Regions from separate parts of the Saliniradius amylolyticus genome, predicted to be linked through region 2. Evidence: predicted binding sites of a transcription regulator. Region 2 holds the regulator's gene; each other region holds the start of a gene.
The links. The regulator sigma-54, encoded in region 2, starts transcription at its own class of promoters, with help from an activator protein. The targets are predictions, from matches to a motif close to GTTGGCACGNNNNTNGNNT.
Positions count from the first base shown of each region.

Region 1: a site for sigma-54 is predicted at 3,569-3,587, ahead of glnA (glutamate--ammonia ligase). Genes of this name have one in related genera too.
Region 3: a site for sigma-54 is predicted at 4,013-4,031, ahead of HMF8227_RS02550 (EF-hand domain-containing protein). Genes of this name have one in related genera too.

Region 1 covers NZ_CP029347.1:134,195-139,979, reverse strand. Annotated here, with positions in the region: gene glnG (nitrogen regulation protein NR(I)) at 1-336, opposite strand, end outside; gene glnL (nitrogen regulation protein NR(II)) at 336-1,391, opposite strand; gene HMF8227_RS00715 (DUF4124 domain-containing protein) at 1,465-1,998, opposite strand; gene glnA (glutamate--ammonia ligase) at 2,107-3,516, opposite strand; gene typA (translational GTPase TypA) at 3,900-5,735, shown strand.
Region 2 covers NZ_CP029347.1:2,654,599-2,660,383, reverse strand. Annotated here, with positions in the region: gene hpf (ribosome hibernation promoting factor) at 1-86, opposite strand, end outside; gene HMF8227_RS12485 (RNA polymerase factor sigma-54) at 116-1,561, opposite strand; gene lptB (LPS export ABC transporter ATP-binding protein) at 1,628-2,353, opposite strand; gene lptA (lipopolysaccharide transport periplasmic protein LptA) at 2,358-2,912, opposite strand; gene lptC (LPS export ABC transporter periplasmic protein LptC) at 2,881-3,444, opposite strand; gene kdsC (3-deoxy-manno-octulosonate-8-phosphatase KdsC) at 3,441-3,995, opposite strand; gene HMF8227_RS12460 (ATP-binding cassette domain-containing protein) at 4,268-5,065, shown strand; gene mlaE (lipid asymmetry maintenance ABC transporter permease subunit MlaE) at 5,065-5,785, shown strand, end outside.
Region 3 covers NZ_CP029347.1:503,141-508,925, forward strand. Annotated here, with positions in the region: gene HMF8227_RS02525 (S8 family serine peptidase) at 1-717, shown strand, start outside; gene HMF8227_RS02530 (diacylglycerol/lipid kinase family protein) at 786-1,685, shown strand; gene HMF8227_RS02535 (CLCA_X family protein) at 1,679-2,458, opposite strand; gene folM (dihydromonapterin reductase) at 2,469-3,173, opposite strand; gene fldB (flavodoxin FldB) at 3,225-3,752, opposite strand; gene HMF8227_RS02550 (EF-hand domain-containing protein) at 4,098-4,313, shown strand; gene HMF8227_RS15010 (EF-hand domain-containing protein) at 4,399-4,614, shown strand; gene xerD (site-specific tyrosine recombinase XerD) at 4,755-5,687, shown strand.

The DNA of each region.
Region 1 (5,785 bases), 2.5 Mb from region 2:
CGCCTCGTCGATATCAAAGGGCTTTGGCAGATACTCGAACGCCCCGCTCTTATAGGCATTGACCGCACTGTCGAGGTCGGAGTGAGCGGTCATAATGATCACGGGTAGGTTCGGATACAGCTGATGCACTTCTTGCAGCAATTCCATACCTCCCATCTGCGGCATCCGAATGTCGGAGACAATCACCTCCGGCTGCTGCTCGGTTTGCAGCTGCAGTAACAAATCTTGCGGATTCTCAAAACTTTCGCACTGAATCTGTGCGGTTTGCAGAGCTTTCTGTAAAACCCAGCGGATGGAGCTGTCGTCGTCAACGATCCAAACGGGTGCAACACTCATTAACTTGGCTCCCTCTTATCAATTGGCAGGTAGATAGTGAATTGGGTTTCTCCCGGCCAAGACTCCACCTCGATCTTGCCTCTATGATGGTCAATCAAATGTTGTGCGATGGACAGTCCAAGGCCGGTACCGTCTTGCTTGCCACTGACCATAGGGTAAAACAGGGTGTCTTTTAGTTCATCGGGGATGCCCGGGCCATTGTCGATAATCTGAATACGGGCGCATAGCGGGGTATTGCGACCGTGGATCACCACATTTCGCTCAATACGAGTTACAAAACGAATCTGACCTTGTCCCTCCAGCGCCTGAGCACTATTGCGGGCGATATTCAGCACCGCCTGCTGGATTTTGTCCTGATCCATCCAGATATCGGGAATACTGGGGTCATAGTCGCGCACCAGCTTAATGTCGGCAAAGTCATCCACACTGATCAGCGTCCGGATCTTCTCTAATACCTGATGCAAGTTATGCCAATCGAACTGGGGGGGCTGATTCGGTCCCAACAAACGGTCAACCAGGTTACGCAAACGGTCTGATTGCTCTACGATAAGGCCGGTATATTCGCCTAACTCCGGGTCTTGCAACTGCATCTGTAACAGTTGCGCTGCACCTCTTATACCCCCTAAGGGGTTCTTAATTTCATGAGCGATACCACGAACCAGCTCTCTGGCGGCTTGTTGCTGGGCCCACTGCTGGTTTTCCTTACTAATCCGACGCAGACTGTCGATGGGTTTGATTTCCAACAGCAGCAGTTCCTGCTCCTGTTCGTTAAAGCTACTGACAGTAATCTCAGCCAGACAGTGACGACCATCGAACAGGGTCATCTTGACCTCAGTATCGGAAAAGCTACTGCGTTGTTCTAAGGCATCCTCCAGACGCTGAGTTTCCAGGCTCGATTGTAAGACCAATCGCTCCAGAGGCTGTCCCCGCAGTTGATTTCGGCTCTGCTCAAAAAAACCTTCTGACGCCGGGTTGGCGTACACCACGGTCAGACGTGCATCCAGCACCAGTAATGTGGTGGATAGCTGATTCAGCAAATTGTCCTGACGGATCATGGCCCTCTCCAAACCGAATGCACCATTTTTGTGCATCCTAATTTAGCATGAATTCTACAGGGTGCGTTACTTGCTAGTTGCTTTGTTGATTCTGGTGCAGAATCGAGAAACGATGCAGATAAAAGACCCTTTCGGGTGAGGATGCAAGGATCTTGCCTGAACGACCAACATACTGAATTTTTACCCGATGTTCGCCACGATCCACATTCTCCAACGCAAACTGGGGGCTGGAACCGCGATGAATGACCTGCCCGTCGAGCAATAAGTGAAATTCACCGTCCGCTGCTTTGGGCTGCATATGCCCCATAACGGTGAGATTCCCCGCGTTATTACGGATATTCGCCTCATTTTGGGGCTGAGTAATGGTCAGTTGATACTCGGGTTTAAGCCGTTTTTTCCGCTTCGTCTTTTCGACATCGGCGGAAGAGCGAGGGTTTGGCGTAGCCAATGGCTCGGCGGTATTAGCCTTTGGTAAGCCAACCTTCTCGGCACCCGCTACCGGTTTGTCGGTATAAACCACGGTGCCGTCTTCTTTGACGACCTTATACACTGTGCCTGCGGACACCGACAAACTCAGCAACAAAATGAATAAACTCAGTAAGCGCATAACCGCCTCTAAAAAAGTACTCACTGACTAGTGTAGTCAGCCAGAGAATAAAAAAAAGCCCGCGACTGCGGGCTTTTCTGCGTGTTGTGTGTACCTAGCTATAGCGAGTTATACGCTGTAGTACATATCGAACTCAACAGGGTGTGTGGTCATGTTGAGCTTTTCTACTTCTTCGCGCTTCAGTGCAATGTAGGCATCGATCATATCGTCAGACATAACACCACCGGAGGTCAGGAAGTCACGATCTGCATCCAGAGCGTCCAGTGCCATTTCCAGCGAGCTGGCCACAGTTGGAATTTCTTTGGCTTCTTCAGCTGGCAGGTCATACAAGTCCTTATCCATGGCATCACCGGGGTGAATCTTGTTCTGAATACCATCCAGACCCGCCATCAGCATGGCAGTGAAAGCCAGGTAAGGGTTGGCCGTCGGGTCAGGGAATCGGATCTCAATGCGGCGTGCTTTCGCGCTGCTCACATGAGGAATACGAATAGAGGCAGAACGGTTACGAGCTGAGTAAGCCAGCATAACTGGCGCTTCGAAACCTGGAACCAAACGCTTGTACGAGTTAGTTGAAGCGTTAGAGAAAGCATTGATAGCGCGAGCGTGCTTGATGATTCCACCCACATAGTACAATGCTTCTTCCGACAGACCGGCATACTTATCACCGGCAAATATGTTCTGACCATCTTTGGAAATAGACTGATGCACATGCATACCTGAGCCGTTATCACCGACCACAGGCTTAGGCATAAAGGTTGCTGTCTTGCCATAGGCATGCGCCACATTGTGAACCACATACTTGTAGATCTGAATCTCGTCGGCTTTTTTCACCAACGTATTGAAGCGGCAGGCGATCTCGTTTTGCCCTGCGGTCGCTACCTCGTGGTGGTGCGCCTCTATATGCAGACCCATCTCTTCCATCACCATACACATGGCTGAACGGATATCGTGGGCAGAATCTACGGGAGGTACTGGGAAGTAGCCACCTTTCACACCGGGACGGTGGCCCTGGTTACCGCCATCGTATTCGGCTCCAGAGTTCCACTTGGCTTCCATGGAGTCGACCTCGTAGAAAGATCCGGCCATGTCGGTGTGAAAACGCACATCGTCGAACATAAAGAACTCAGGCTCGGGCCCAATCAATACACTGTCACCGATGCCGGTCGACTTCAGGTATTCTTCTGCACGACGCGCCACAGAGCGAGGGTCCCGCTCATAACCTTGCATGGTAGACGGTTCGACGATGTCACAGGTTACGTTGACCTGAACTTCCTCGGCGAAGGGGTCCAATACCACGGTGCTGGGATCTGGCAGTAGCACCATGTCAGACTCATTGATGCCCTTCCAACCTGAAATGGAGGAGCCGTCAAACATCTTACCTTCTTCGAAAAACTCTTCATCCACCAGATTTGCAGGGATGGAAACGTGCTGCTCTTTACCCTTGGTATCGGTAAAACGCATATCGACAAATTTTGCTTCGCTTTCTTTTATTAGCTCTAAAGCCTTCTCAATAGACATCAGGGTCCTCCGGTTAAATCTGACTATGGGCGTAAAATACCTGCACGGAACAAAGCGATAATCATGCCAGATCGCTAAAACTCGCTCCGGTGCCCCATTTTCACCCACTTTCCGGTTTCACTGCCGAACCGTCTCGAACGACAAATGCACCATAACAAGTCACTATTGCACCACTATTGTGCGAAAGAAACATTGCTCGTCATTAAAACTAGCTGAAATCCAAAAGGGTGCAATCAAAACTCTCGATACTCGGTATGGTGCACTCCTCAATAGCGCCTATTCTTTCATCAGAAAAGCTGTATAATCGCGGCCAATTTCACAATGAAGCCAGCAACGCCAACGGGTGGCGCTCTGTCTGGTCCCGCAATCTGAGACACCTATTGATGACATCTGCAAATAAAATCACTGATATTAACAAGTTACGTAATATCGCCATTATCGCGCACGTTGACCACGGCAAGACGACCCTGGTAGATAAGCTGCTAGAGCAGTCCGGCACCTTTGATGAACGCTCCGAGCACGACGAGCGCGTAATGGACTCCAACGATCTGGAAAAAGAGCGTGGTATTACCATTCTGGCCAAAAACACTGCCATTAACTGGCAAGATTACCGCATTAACATTCTGGACACTCCAGGACACGCCGACTTTGGTGGTGAGGTTGAGCGGGTGATGTCCATGGCCGACTCGGTATTGCTACTGGTAGACGCGGTCGATGGCCCCATGCCGCAAACCCGTTTTGTAACCCAGAAAGCCTTTGCGCACGGTCTGAACCCTATTGTGGTTATCAACAAGATTGACCGCCCCGGTGCACGTCCCGACTGGGTAATGGATCAGGTCTTCGACCTGTTCGACAACCTGGGCGCAACCGATGAACAGCTGGATTTCCCAGTGGTTTACGCGTCGGCCCTGCAAGGCTGGGCCAGCATGGACGATGGCGAACAGGGCGGTGATATGACGCCACTGTTTGAGGCTATTGTAGAGCAGGTTTCCGCGCCCAATGCTAACCCTGAAGGTCCGCTGCAAATGCAGATCTCTCAGTTGGATTATTCCAGCTACCTGGGCGTTATCGGTATTGGCCGTATCAAGCAGGGTCAGGTTAAGGTCAACCAGCAAGTGACCATCGCCAGTGCCGACGGCACCGAGCGTAAAGGTAAAATCGGTAAGGTATTTGGGTATCTGGGCCTTGAGCGTATGGAAACTGAAATGGCCTCAGCTGGGGATATTGTTGCCATCAGCGGCCTGGGTGAGCTAAAAATCTCAGATACCGTGTGTGACTTAGACCAGGTGGATCGCCTGCCGCCACTGACCGTGGATGAGCCAACAGTGACCATGACCTTCCAGGTCAACACCTCACCCTTTGCCGGCCAGGACGGTAAGTTTGTCACCTCGCGTCAGATCCTTGAACGTTTAGAGATGGAACTGAAACACAACGTGGCCCTTCGCGTAGAAGAAACCGAAAACCCGGATAAATTCCGCGTTTCCGGTCGTGGAGAACTTCACCTGGGTGTTCTTATCGAGAACATGCGCCGTGAAGGCTATGAGCTGGCGGTGTCCCGCCCAGAGGTTATCGTCAAAGAAGAAGACGGTCAGAAGATGGAGCCCTACGAGTCCCTGACAGTGGATATCGAAGAGGAACATCAAGGTTCGATCATGGAAAACCTGGGTCTGCGTAAGGCCGAGATGCGTGATATGAACCCCGACGGCAAAGGCCGGGTGCGCATCGACTTTATCGTACCCAGCCGCGGCCTTATCGGTTTCCAGACCGAGTTTATGAGCCTGACCTCCGGCACCGGTTTGGTTTACCACACCTTTGAAGAATACGGCCCTCATGCGGGCGGTACCATCGGCCAGCGTAACAACGGGGTGATGATTTCCAACGGTAAGGGTAAGGCACTGTCTTACGCGCTGTATAACCTGCAGGATCGTGGCCGTCTGTTTGCCTCTCACGGTGAGGAAGTCTACGAAGGTCAGATCATCGGTATTCACAACCGCTCCAATGACCTGACCGTTAACTGTCTGAAAGGCAAGCAGCTGACCAACGTACGCGCCTCGGGCACCGACGAAGCCACGACTTTGTCACCACCAATCAAGCTGACGCTGGAGCGTGCTCTTGAGTTTATCAATGACGACGAACTGGTTGAGGTAACCCCCAACTATGTGCGCCTGCGTAAGAAGCAGCTCACCGAAAGTGAGCGTAAACGCGCCAGCCGCGGTTAATCCTCAGGATTAACAAATCTAAATAAAAAAGCCCGCATTTGCGGGCTTTT
Region 2 (5,785 bases):
CGCTCAAGTTTGGTGAACTTACTATCCACATAGTCACGAAGGGCGTCGGTGATGTCAACGTGATGACCAGTAAGGTTGATTTGCATAATGCCTCTTCCTTCTATCGGTGAGTCTGTCAGACCAGACTCTTTCGTTGGTTTGAGGATGGGATCAGTAATGACTCCCGGTATTTTGCGATTGTCCGCCGGGCTACCACAATGCCCTGTTCGGCCAACAATTGCGCAATCTTGCTGTCACTCAATGGTTTGGCAGGGTTTTCTGCTGCCACCAATTTCTTGATCAAGGCCCGAATAGCGGTGGACGAGCATTCGCCGCCGGTCTCTGTGGCCACGTGACTGGAGAAAAAGTACTTAAGCTCAAAGATGCCTCTGGGCGTATGCATGTATTTTTGAGTTGTTACCCGCGAGATGGTGGATTCATGCATGTCCACCATTTCTGCGACATCATTAAGTACCAATGGTTTCATGGCTTCAGGGCCATGTTCGAAGAAGCCTTGCTGATGCTGAACAATACAGCTGGCCACCTTGAGGAGGGTGTCGTTGCGGCTCTCCAGGCTCTTGATAAACCACTTGGCTTCCTGCATGTGGGACTTTATAAACTGGCTGTCGCTAGCGTTTTTGGCATTTCGGCTCATGGCCGCGTATTGCTGATTGACGCTCAGTTTGGGAAGACTGTCGGGGTTTAGCTCTACCACCCAGCGGCCGTTCTTTTTGTTGACGGCGACATCCGGAATCACATATTCGGGCTGATTTTGCACTACGGCACTGGCCGGCCTGGGATTCAAGGTTTGCAGCAGGCGCATCACCTCACGCAGATCATCCTCCTTCAAGCGGGTTTTGCGCATCAGGGTGCGATAGTCCTTACTGCCTAACAGTTCACTGTGCTCAAGAATAATGGCCTTCGCCTGTTCCAGGTAGGGTGTATCGGGCGCAAACTGACTTAGCTGGACCAACAGGCATTCGGGTACGGTGCGGGCGCCAATGCCGACAGGATCGAAACGCTGAATTCGTTTCAGCACGCACTCCACCTCATCCAGATCCACCTCATCATCATTCAGGCTGTCGAGGATGTCTTCGGCAGAGAGGGTCAGGTAGCCGGTATCGTCAATGGCATCGATGATCGCCGTCGCGATACTGGTATCGGTGTCGCTAAAATGGCTCAGGCGCATTTGCCACAGCAAATGGTCCTGAATGCTGTCGCTGGTTTCCCCCTGATAGACGGTATCATCACCGCCCACTGGAGCCGACGAAACGGGGGCAGGCGTAGCACTGTAGTATTCGTCCCAGGTGGTATCCATGGGCAGGTCATCGGGCATCTCCTGACTTTTCAGGGCCTCGTTGGTATCCACGTTGTCGGAGTCTTTTTGCCGACTTTCGGCCTGGTCTTCCAGGCTCTGCTCACCCATACCATCTTCGGCTTCCAATAGCGGGTTTGAATCCAGCGCTTCCTGAATCTCCTGTTGCAGATCCAGCGTTGAGAGCTGCAGCAGGCGAATGGCCTGTTGCAACTGTGGGGTCATAGTCAGTTGTTGGCTGAATTTTAGCTGTAACGACGGCTTCATGGATGATTCGTAATTCCGTAAACCTGTGTATTGTTATGGGGCTATTTTTTCGTTTTTACAGACTAACTATAGCCTGAATTGTTCGCCCAGGTATACATCTCTGACTTGCTTGTTATTCAGTACTTCTTCGGCGCTGCCCTGAGCAATGAGTTCGCCGTGGCTGACAATATAGGCGTTTTCACACACATCCAAAGTTTCGCGCACATTATGGTCGGTAATGAGAACCCCAATCCCTCGGTCTCTGAGGTGATGAATGATCTTCTTGATGTCGCTGACCGAGATAGGGTCCACACCGGCGAAGGGTTCATCCAACAGTATAAATCTGGGGTTGGCGGCCAGGGCGCGGGCTATCTCAACCCGTCGGCGCTCACCGCCGGACAGGCTCATACCCAGACTATTACGAATGTGATTGACGTTAAATTCATCCAGCAGTTCGTCGGCCAGGGCTTCGCGCTGATCTTTATCCAGATCTTTACGGGTCTCGAGGATTGCCATCAGATTCTGGTGTACCGTCAGCTTACGAAAGATGGATGATTCCTGAGGCAAGTAGCCGATGCCTTTGCGCGCTCGCACGTGCATGGGTTCCAGGGTCAGGTCGTCATCGTCGATGCGGATTTGGCCTTTGTTCAGAGGCACCAAGCCGACAATCATATAAAAAGTGGTGGTTTTACCGGCACCATTTGGCCCCAGCAGTCCGACAATTTGGCCGGTGGAGACGCTTAAACTGACATCCCTGACCACCTGACGGTTTTTGTAAGATTTGGCCAAGTTGGCCGCGCTTAACGTAGGCATGGGCTCAAGGTTCCTGTGGCTCTTTCTGGTTTTGGTTGTCGTTACCGGCGGCTTTTTCCTCCGGTTGGAAGACCGTAGTGACCCGCTCTTCACCCTGCTTGCTGCCCTCAGCCAGAAGTTGCTCGGCATCCATGTCAAAGATGATCCTGTCACCCTTGACCATGCTGTTGTCTTGCTGGAACTGGGCCTGGCCTTCCAGAGCGATCTGGCGACCATTGACCCGATACTGGATCCGCTGTGCTGATGCTGAGATGCGACTGCCATCTTCCATAAGCTGGGAGTAGGTTGTGGGGTTGCCTGTGGCAATAAAAACTTCCTTGCCCTTGCCTTCGCTGGCGATCACTTCAACTTCGTCGGCTTGGATCAGCAGTGACCCTTGTTCGATTCGAACATTGTCTTTAAATACTGAAGTTTTGTTTTTGCCGTCCACAAACTGGGAACCGGAGCTCACCTGTATCGGTTGTTGAAAGTCGCCTTCGGTGGCCTGAGCGCCGCCACAAGCCAGTAGGCATAACAACAGGTTGTGTTTAAGGCTGGGTATCATATTGGGTTTGTACATGATCTAATAACTCGAACGCTTTATCGCGGATATCGCCGCTCATACCATTACTTTTAATCTGATAGCTTTCGCCACTGATCAGCACTGGTTGATCAGAGTGCATCAGTTTGTCCTTTAAATCTATCTGCATAAACTCGGTCTCTATACGCCTCACAAAGCTATCCTCTGCGGCATTAGTCACATCCACCTGACCATCCAGTTGCAATCGTTGATCGCTATGCAAAGTGGCCTGTTCGGCCTGAATGTGCCAGGGCTGGGTGAGCTGACCATCATAAAGCCAGTAGTCCGGTTGCTGGAACAGGGTAAAGCCCAGTGCGTCATAGTGCTCCATTTTCTGAGCGTCGATGCGATGGGTTAGCTGCCCACTGGCATCGTAAAGCCGGGTTTGCATACGACTGGCTTCGTAATTGGGACGCAGATAATCCTCCCGAGTTTGCTTAGGGCGGGGACCGGTATCGGTAAACCATCCCAGACTTGCGGTGAGCACAACCAGCAAGAACAGCAGAATAATGCTCAGGCTAATACGACTCATACGCTGCTACCCTGAATCTGATGTAACTGTCCCAAGGCTTGTAGCACCAGGTCGCAGATTTCGCGCACGGCGCCATAGCCTCCCTGGCGCAGGGTAATATAATCGGCTTGCTGTTGAACCAGAGGATGAGCGCCAGGGACGCTGAAACTCAGGCCGCTCAGTTCAAACATGGGCAAATCCGGCATGTCGTCGCCCATACTGGCTACTTGCTCAGGTTGGAGATCCAAGTTGGTAATGAGTTCTCTCAACGCCGCCCCTTTGTTTTCTTCGCCCTGAATAATATGTTCCACGCCGAGCGACTGCATGCGTTGCTGCACCAGCCCGGAGCGGCGACCCGTGATCACCGCCACTACCAAGCCCTGTTTGAGCAGACTCTTAATGCCGTAACCATCCAGAGTATGAAAGCTCTTGAGCTCTTCGCCATTATTGCCCAGATAGATACGGCCATCGGAAAAAATACCGTCCACATCGAAGGCAAGCAGACGTAAATGACGGCACTGTTCCAGTAATTGACTCTCAATGCTTTGATAAGGGGTCTGTATCACTGCCATAAGATCTTGTTACTCCGAAGGCTGCCAAGCGGTCCGGACAAAATGTGAGATAAGTCATTGTCGCAGAAATTGCCGTCCTTGCCTATGTGTTGGCCGTGGTGAATGCCAGTATTGTAAAATGTAAACACTATCGTTTACCATATGGGCGTAATCGATCGTAAAAATCGGATACATCTGGTTACTTTTTGATTTTGTACAACCACATAGAGAACACGTAGAATACCGGCCAGGTGGCAGTTTGGCACAATCGCAGGAAATAAACTGGGCTAACAATGGATGATTTAATCACAATCGAAGATCTCTGCTTTTCCCGCGCCGATCGTCAGATCTATAACAAGGTCTCACTGCGGATTCCGCAGGGCAAAACGACGGCCATCATGGGGCCCAGTGGTATAGGTAAAACCACGCTCCTGAAGCTTATTGGCGGGCAGCTGAAGCCGGACTCCGGCGATATTCTGTTCAGGGGTGAGTCTATTCCGAAAATGGGGCGCAGCCGGTTGTATGAGGTACGCCGGGAAATGAGCATGCTGTTTCAAAGTGGCGCGTTATTTACCGATATGTCGGTGTTCGATAACGTCGCTTTTCCCTTGCGTGAGCACACTGAGTTGTCCGAGTCTTTGATCCGTACCATCGTACTTATGAAGTTACAGGCAGTGGGTCTCCGAGGTGCGATTGATTTTATGCCCAGTGAACTGTCGGGTGGTATGGCTCGTCGGGCGGCTCTGGCCCGGGCGATTGCTCTGGACCCCAGGTTGATTATGTACGATGAGCCTTTCGCGGGGCAGGACCCCATTTCTATGGGCGTCTTGGTGAAGCTGATTAAAGAATTAAACGATGCCCTGGATCTGACCAGCGTGGTGGTCACTCATGATGTGCATGAGGTGATGACTATTGCCGACTATGTGTACATTATGGCTGATAAGAAGATCGTAGGAGAGGGCACGCCTGATCAGATTCGCAACAGTGACTCTGAATTAGTGCAGCAATTTATGCAGGGACAGGCTGACGGGCCGGTCCCCTATCACTATCCGGCACCGGATTTGGAAACTCAGTTGATGGAGCGGCTATGATGGATTGGTTGGCGTCCATAGGGCGCAATACCATAGCGCGGTTGGCGGCGATGGGTCGAGCCACGCAGTTATTAAGTGGGGCAGTATTTGCGCGCCCTCGGCCGATAAAGCATTTTCCGCTGCTGATTAAGCAGATCTATGTGGTGGGTGTACAGTCGCTGCTAATCATCATCGTCTCCGGCGCCTTTATCGGCATGGTGTTGGCACTGCAAGCCTATACTGTATTGGTGGATTATGGCGCCGAACAAAGTCTGGGACCCATGGTGGCCTTATCGCTGCTCAGGGAGTTGGGACCTGTGGTGACGGCATTGTTGTTCGCTGGTCGTGCTGGTTCGGCTTTGGCTGCCGAAATCGGTCTGATGAAGGCCACAGAGCAGTTGAGCAGTTTAGAGATGATGGCCGTAGATCCTTTACGTCGGATTATCGCGCCGCGTTTATGGGCAGGAGTGATCGCCATGCCTCTGTTGGCGCTGATATTCAGTGCGGTGGGTATTCTTGGTGGCCATGCCGTTGGCGTGGAATGGCTCCAGGTGGATGCGGGCAGCTTCTGGTCCATTATGCAGTCGGCGGTGGATCTGCATGACGATATTCTAAATGGCGTCATCAAGAGCGTTGTTTTTGCCTTTGTGGTGACCTGGATTGCCGTCTTTAAAGGCTATGACTCCATCCCCACCTCCGAAGGCATTAGTCAGGCCACCACTCAAACGGTGGTGTATTCGT
Region 3 (5,785 bases), 2.2 Mb from region 2:
TGTTTGATTGACCGTGGCAGCATCTCCTTCCACGACAAGGTGCAAAACTGTGAAAACTCTGGCGGTGCAGGGGCAGTGATCATCAACAATGAGGCCGGCATGTTATACGGCACTCTGGGTGACACGAATGCCACCACCATCCCAGCCGTGGGTGCAGCGCTGGAAGATCGTGACGCCTTGTTGGCCGCTACAAGTGCCACTGTGGCCATCGAAAACGGTGACTATGGTTATATGAGCGGTACGTCCATGGCCACGCCGGCCGTGTCTGGTCTGGCTGCCTTAGTCTGGTCTCACTTCAGCGAGTGTTCTGGTCAGGACATTCGTGCGGCCCTGAAAGCAACCGCCGAAGATGCCGGTGCGGCCGGTAAAGACGTTTATTTCGGACACGGTATTGTCAAAGCTCTGGATGCCTATAACTACCTGACCACCAACGGCTGTTCAGGCGGCTCGGATGGCGGTTCTGGTGGGGATACCGGAAGCTTCGAACTGACGGCCAGCGGTTACAAGGTGAAAGGTAGCCACAGTATCGATCTGGGCTGGTCAGGTGCCACGTCTACCAACGTAGATATCTATCGCAATGGCAGCCTGGTTGCCACTACCAGCAATGATGGTACCTATACCGACAACACCGGTAATAAAGGTGGTGCCAGCTATGACTACCAGGTTTGTGAAGCGGCCAGCAGCACATGCTCGGTGACAGTGACTGTTAGCTTCTAAGCTTTTTCAGTAGCAACGCCAAGCCGACCCGACTCCCAACCCGGGTCGGCTTTTTTATTGTGGTAGTATTGAGCGATACCAATCTGGCACCAGGCATTATGACCCGCCAAAGACACTTTCTTATCATTGAACCTCCCTTGAATGCTCCTCAGCAGCATCGACTGCGGCAGAAGCTGGTCAGCCAGCTAAAACACGACGGGGTCTCTTTTGAACATTGGGTTACTTCAGGCGACAGGGCCTCGGATATTGCGTTGTTGAAAGAGCGTCAGAACGAGGTGACCGACGTCGTCGTGTTAGGAGGTGACGGCAGCTTAAACCTTGTGGCGAATGCCTTTGCCTACACTGAGGTGGCGATTGGCGTTTTGCCCTGCGGCAGCGGTAATGATTTTGCCAGACAGTGGTACCCCAAGAATGCCGACCTTATTGATGTGGTGATGTCATCACGATGTCGACAAATTGATTTAGGGCGGTGCAATGAGCATTACTTTGTCAATATTGCCAGTATTGGGTTGAGTGAAGCGGTGGTTGCCAGTCAGTCAGCCACACGTCTTATGGGCGCTAAACATTACTGGTTGTCGGCCCTGAAACAGGCGCTGATCTATCGTTCCCCAACGGTGCAGATTGATTCACAGGAACAGCAGCACAGTGAGCCCATGCTGATGTGTGCCTTTGCCAATGGGCGTTGTTTTGGCGGTGGCATGCCGATTGCGCCCAACGCCAGCCCAGACGATGGTCTGCTGGATGTCTGTTGGGTTTCGGCCTTGCCGGTATTGCCGCGACTGTATCATCTGGCAAAAATGCTGATAGGGAAGCATCTCAGCTCGGTGGCCGTGGATTATTGGCAGACCCGCTCCGTTAACATTCCCACACCGGGCTTGGAGATCGAGGCGGATGGCGACACCATCGGCTCCACGCCGGTCACCATTAAAATATGCCCCCGGGCCTTGTGGCTGAAGGCCGCTTATTGAGCGTCCAGGGCCTGTCCCAGCAGATAGAAATACCCCAGCCAACTTTGCGCCAGTTGCTGGCGGTGCTCGCCCTGAGGATATAATCCCATTTCCGCCTCCTGACTTTGTTTGGTGCCGCTGACCAGAAAGGCATTCTTGGTTGCGTGATCCTGAATGATGGCCTCAAAGGCCCGGGCACACAGTTCCTGAGGCTGAGCGAAGTAAAAAGTCTGCATCTGCTTGTCGACGGCTACCGCTGTTTTAAGGTAGTCATTGGCTTGCTGGCCGTCTGAGGCCATCATGGTTTGGCTGAAGCAGTCCGCCAGACGTTGGTTGAGCGGGTGTTGTCTTACACTGCGGGATTCCAGCCAGCAGCAGGAGGCAAACTCATTGGGTTGTGCTTCCATAAACAGCCTTTGACAGATGTAGTGATCAAAAGCATGAAACCATTCATGGGCCAGAGAGCCACCGCCCGCATTTTTTGCCAGCGCCAGGGTACGGGTACCGCTGTGATAATGGGCATTGGCATGTTTCTGACCGCCGGTGCCAAACGCCAGTGACAGCGTGCCGTTGAGTGACAATACACGCTCAGGCACACCCAGAATGTCCATCAGATCGCACAGCGCATCGAAAAACAGGTTTGCGGCCCGCTGCTGTTCATCTCTGGTGACCCATTTGCCGACGCTGACGGTGCGAAAGCCGAAGATCCGCACAATATCGGCAAAGCTCATATCCTGCCCTTCGCGGTGATCCAGTCCACGTCGAAAATAAGGCCGGTGCAGGCGGGATGTCATGCTCACTATCCTATGGGAGGTTCAGGTGCCGGCCCCCGTCTACCGGGATGCTGCGACCGGTGATGTAGTCGGAGTCGAGCAGAAAGCAGAGGCTGTTGAATATCTCCTTTTCACCCGGCTCGATTTCCATCAACGATTTTTTCAGGGTCTTCTGGCGGTAGGCCGGACTGTCATCTTCGTTAAAGATGATCAATGCCGGGGCAATGGCATTCACCTTGATCGAAGGAGCCAGCTTACGGGCAAAGGAATAGGTCAGGTTTTCCAGTGCTGCTTTACTGGCGGCATAGGCCATATTCTTGGTGCTGCCAATCTGGGTGACAAAGTCAGTCATATGGATTATGTCTGCCTTATCCCCATTGAGTAGCGGAGCAAGAGCCCGGTTGAGCAGGAAGGGCGCCTTGGCGTGTACGGCCATCATGGCCTCGAATACCTGACCTGGATTGTCGTCGCTGTCGGCATGCCAGTCCGAGGCGTTATGGACCAGAGCCCTGAGGCTTCCGTAGTTAGCCTTTAGGGTATCGGCAAAGGCATTGACGCCGGATTCGCTGCTAAAGTCAGCCTGAATACAGTGGATGCCTTCGGCTTCAAGTTCTTCAATCAATGGACGATGGCGACGGTAGCTGATTACCACAGATTGGCCCTGTTGATTGAGAGCCCGGGCGCAATAGAGCCCAACCCGTTGGGCGGCGCCAGTAATGACAATGGGAGCCGTCATAGTTCATTCCTGAGTTAAAGTCGGTTGGTACGCACCAGCTAACTAACCGGATTAAATGCTTTGCATCTCATCCACCAATTGATTGACCCATTGCTGGATGCGGTCATCGGTTTGCTCAAACTGGTTTTCGTCATCCAGGGACAGACCGACAAAATAGTCGCCGTCCTCGGTCAGTGCTTTCGACTGGGCAAATTCATAACCTTGGTTGGGCCAATAACCAATAAAGTGTACACCCAGTATGGATAATTCGTCATGCAACATGCCTAAGGCATCCTGAAACCAGTCGGTGTAGCCGATTTGATCGCCCAGGCCATAAAGCGCAACGACCTTGCCCTCCAGATTGAGATCGCGAATATCCTCCCAACTGGACTCCCAGTCTTCCTGCAACTCGCCGAAATCCCAGGTGGAGATACCAAAGATCAGAATGTCATAGCCCTCGGCGTCTTTGAGGGGCACATCCTTAATGTTGTGGATATCGACCAGTTCCTCACCCAGTTGGGCCTGTATTTTTTCTGCCGCCATCTCGGTGTAGCAAGTGCTGGAACCGTAAAATAAGCCAATTTGTGCCGTGTCGGTCATAATCGTCAGACTGATTGGTTTGCGCGTATTGTAAGCCGTTGCCGCTGTAGATCCAGCCTTATGCATCCGGTGACCTGGGGGCGGCGAAGCTTTAATTTCACTTAAATCTAACAGTGTCGCCTGACTATTACAGTGTAAGCCCATGTTAATTAAAGGTTTTTGTTTGTTTCGGGCTGTAAGGGTCGCAGTATGGCGACAGTCTGGTCGGTAGAAGCGTTGAGTTGAAAGTTTAACTATTTGATAAATAGTGATTTTTCATGGTTGGCACGGAGGTTGATACAGGGAGTGGGAGAGTCATAGTGGCACATTGGGTGCCGACCCAACCTAAGTATAAAGGAGAAAATCATGAAAAAGTGTATTGCAACAATGATGCTGCTGCCAGCCATGGGTGTTTTGGCTGGGAATATAAACTTTGATCAGTTGGATGCGAATGGTGACGGTTCGCTCAGTCCTCAGGAAGCGGCGGCGTCGAAAGAGTTAGCCAGCAACTTTGCTAAGGTCGATACCGACGGTAATGGCCGCCTTTCCAAAGGGGAAGTTGAAGCTTACCTCAATAGCTAACATTGGGTATAAGCCACGGCCGCTCATCCCCCGTCCGTGGCTTTCTTTTTCCTCGTTTCCCTATCAGTCATAATCAGGAGCGACAGTGAGAAAAGCAGTTTTTTCGATACCGTTCGTCATCAGCGCAGTGGCCATGGCCACGCCGCAAAGCTTTATGTTGTTGGATACCGATAATGACGGCGTCATCAGTTATCAGGAAGCGTCGGCCGATCAGATACTGGCCGGGGATTTCTCGCGCTTTGATATTAACGGCGACGGTGTTCTGTCTCAGGCGGAGTATCGTCGTTATCGCCACTCTTAGGCGTTATCGTTTCCCATCCCGGGAGAGTCAGAAGCGCTGTTTAGCGCAGACTTCTTTGAGGTGCCTCGGCACCTCTTTTTTATGCGTTAAGGGGGGGAAGTTGGTATCCTGAATGTCACCACTGTTTGGGATAACTGATTATCGTGTCCACGTCCGATTCTTCCTTTCCTTCGACCCTATCCCGCTTTCATCGGGAAGCCCTCACCGAGTTTCAGAATTACATCTGGCTGGAGAAAGGCTTAAGTGATAATACGGTACAGGCCTATCGGCGCGATCTGGTGCGTTTGGCTCTGTTTCTGCAAAGCCAGAGCCAGACGTTGGGGAACTTCGACGCTTTGAGCATCAATCAGTACCTGGCCAGCCGCTATGATGCGGGCTTATCGGAGCGCAGCACCGCACGCATGTTATCCAGTGTGCGAACCTTAGTGAAGTATCAGCTGCAGTATCAGGTGCGTGAGGACGACCCTCTCGCTCACCTGACCAACCCAAAGTTGGCTCAGGCTCTGCCTAAGACATTAACTGAACAGCAGGTGGATGCCTTGCTGGAAGCGCCGGATATCGGTGACCCGATACAGCATCGCGACCGTGCCATGTTGGAGGTGCTGTATGCGGCAGGTCTCAGGGTCAGTGAACTGGTGGGCTTACGCTTGTCCATGGTGAGTCTGACACAAGGCATGGTCAGGGTTACCGGCAAAGGGGATAAAGACCGCCTGGTACCGTTGGGTGAATCCGCGGTGGACTGGTTAACGCGCTATTGTCGTGAGGCGCGACCCGTTCTACTCGGGCAGAAGCAGGACGATATTGTGTTTCCCTCCAGTCGAGGTCAGCCCATGACTCGCCAGACCTTTTGGTACCGTATTAAGCGGTATGCCAGAGAGGTGGGGATAGACGACAGTCTGTCGCCGCACACCTTGCGGCACGCTTTCGCGACCCATCTTTTGAATCACGGTGCCGATCTGCGTGTCGTACAGATGTTGCTGGGGCACTCTGATCTTTCTACTACTCAGATATATACGCACATTGCTAATGAGCGTTTACAACAGGTGGTGAGTGACCATCACCCCAGAGGCTAGAGGGATCTGATATAAACAGCACCGAATGGCATGGAAACCGAGACCATGACTCAATACAATGTAACTTTTCCGATGACCAGCGGGTCAAATTAAACAGT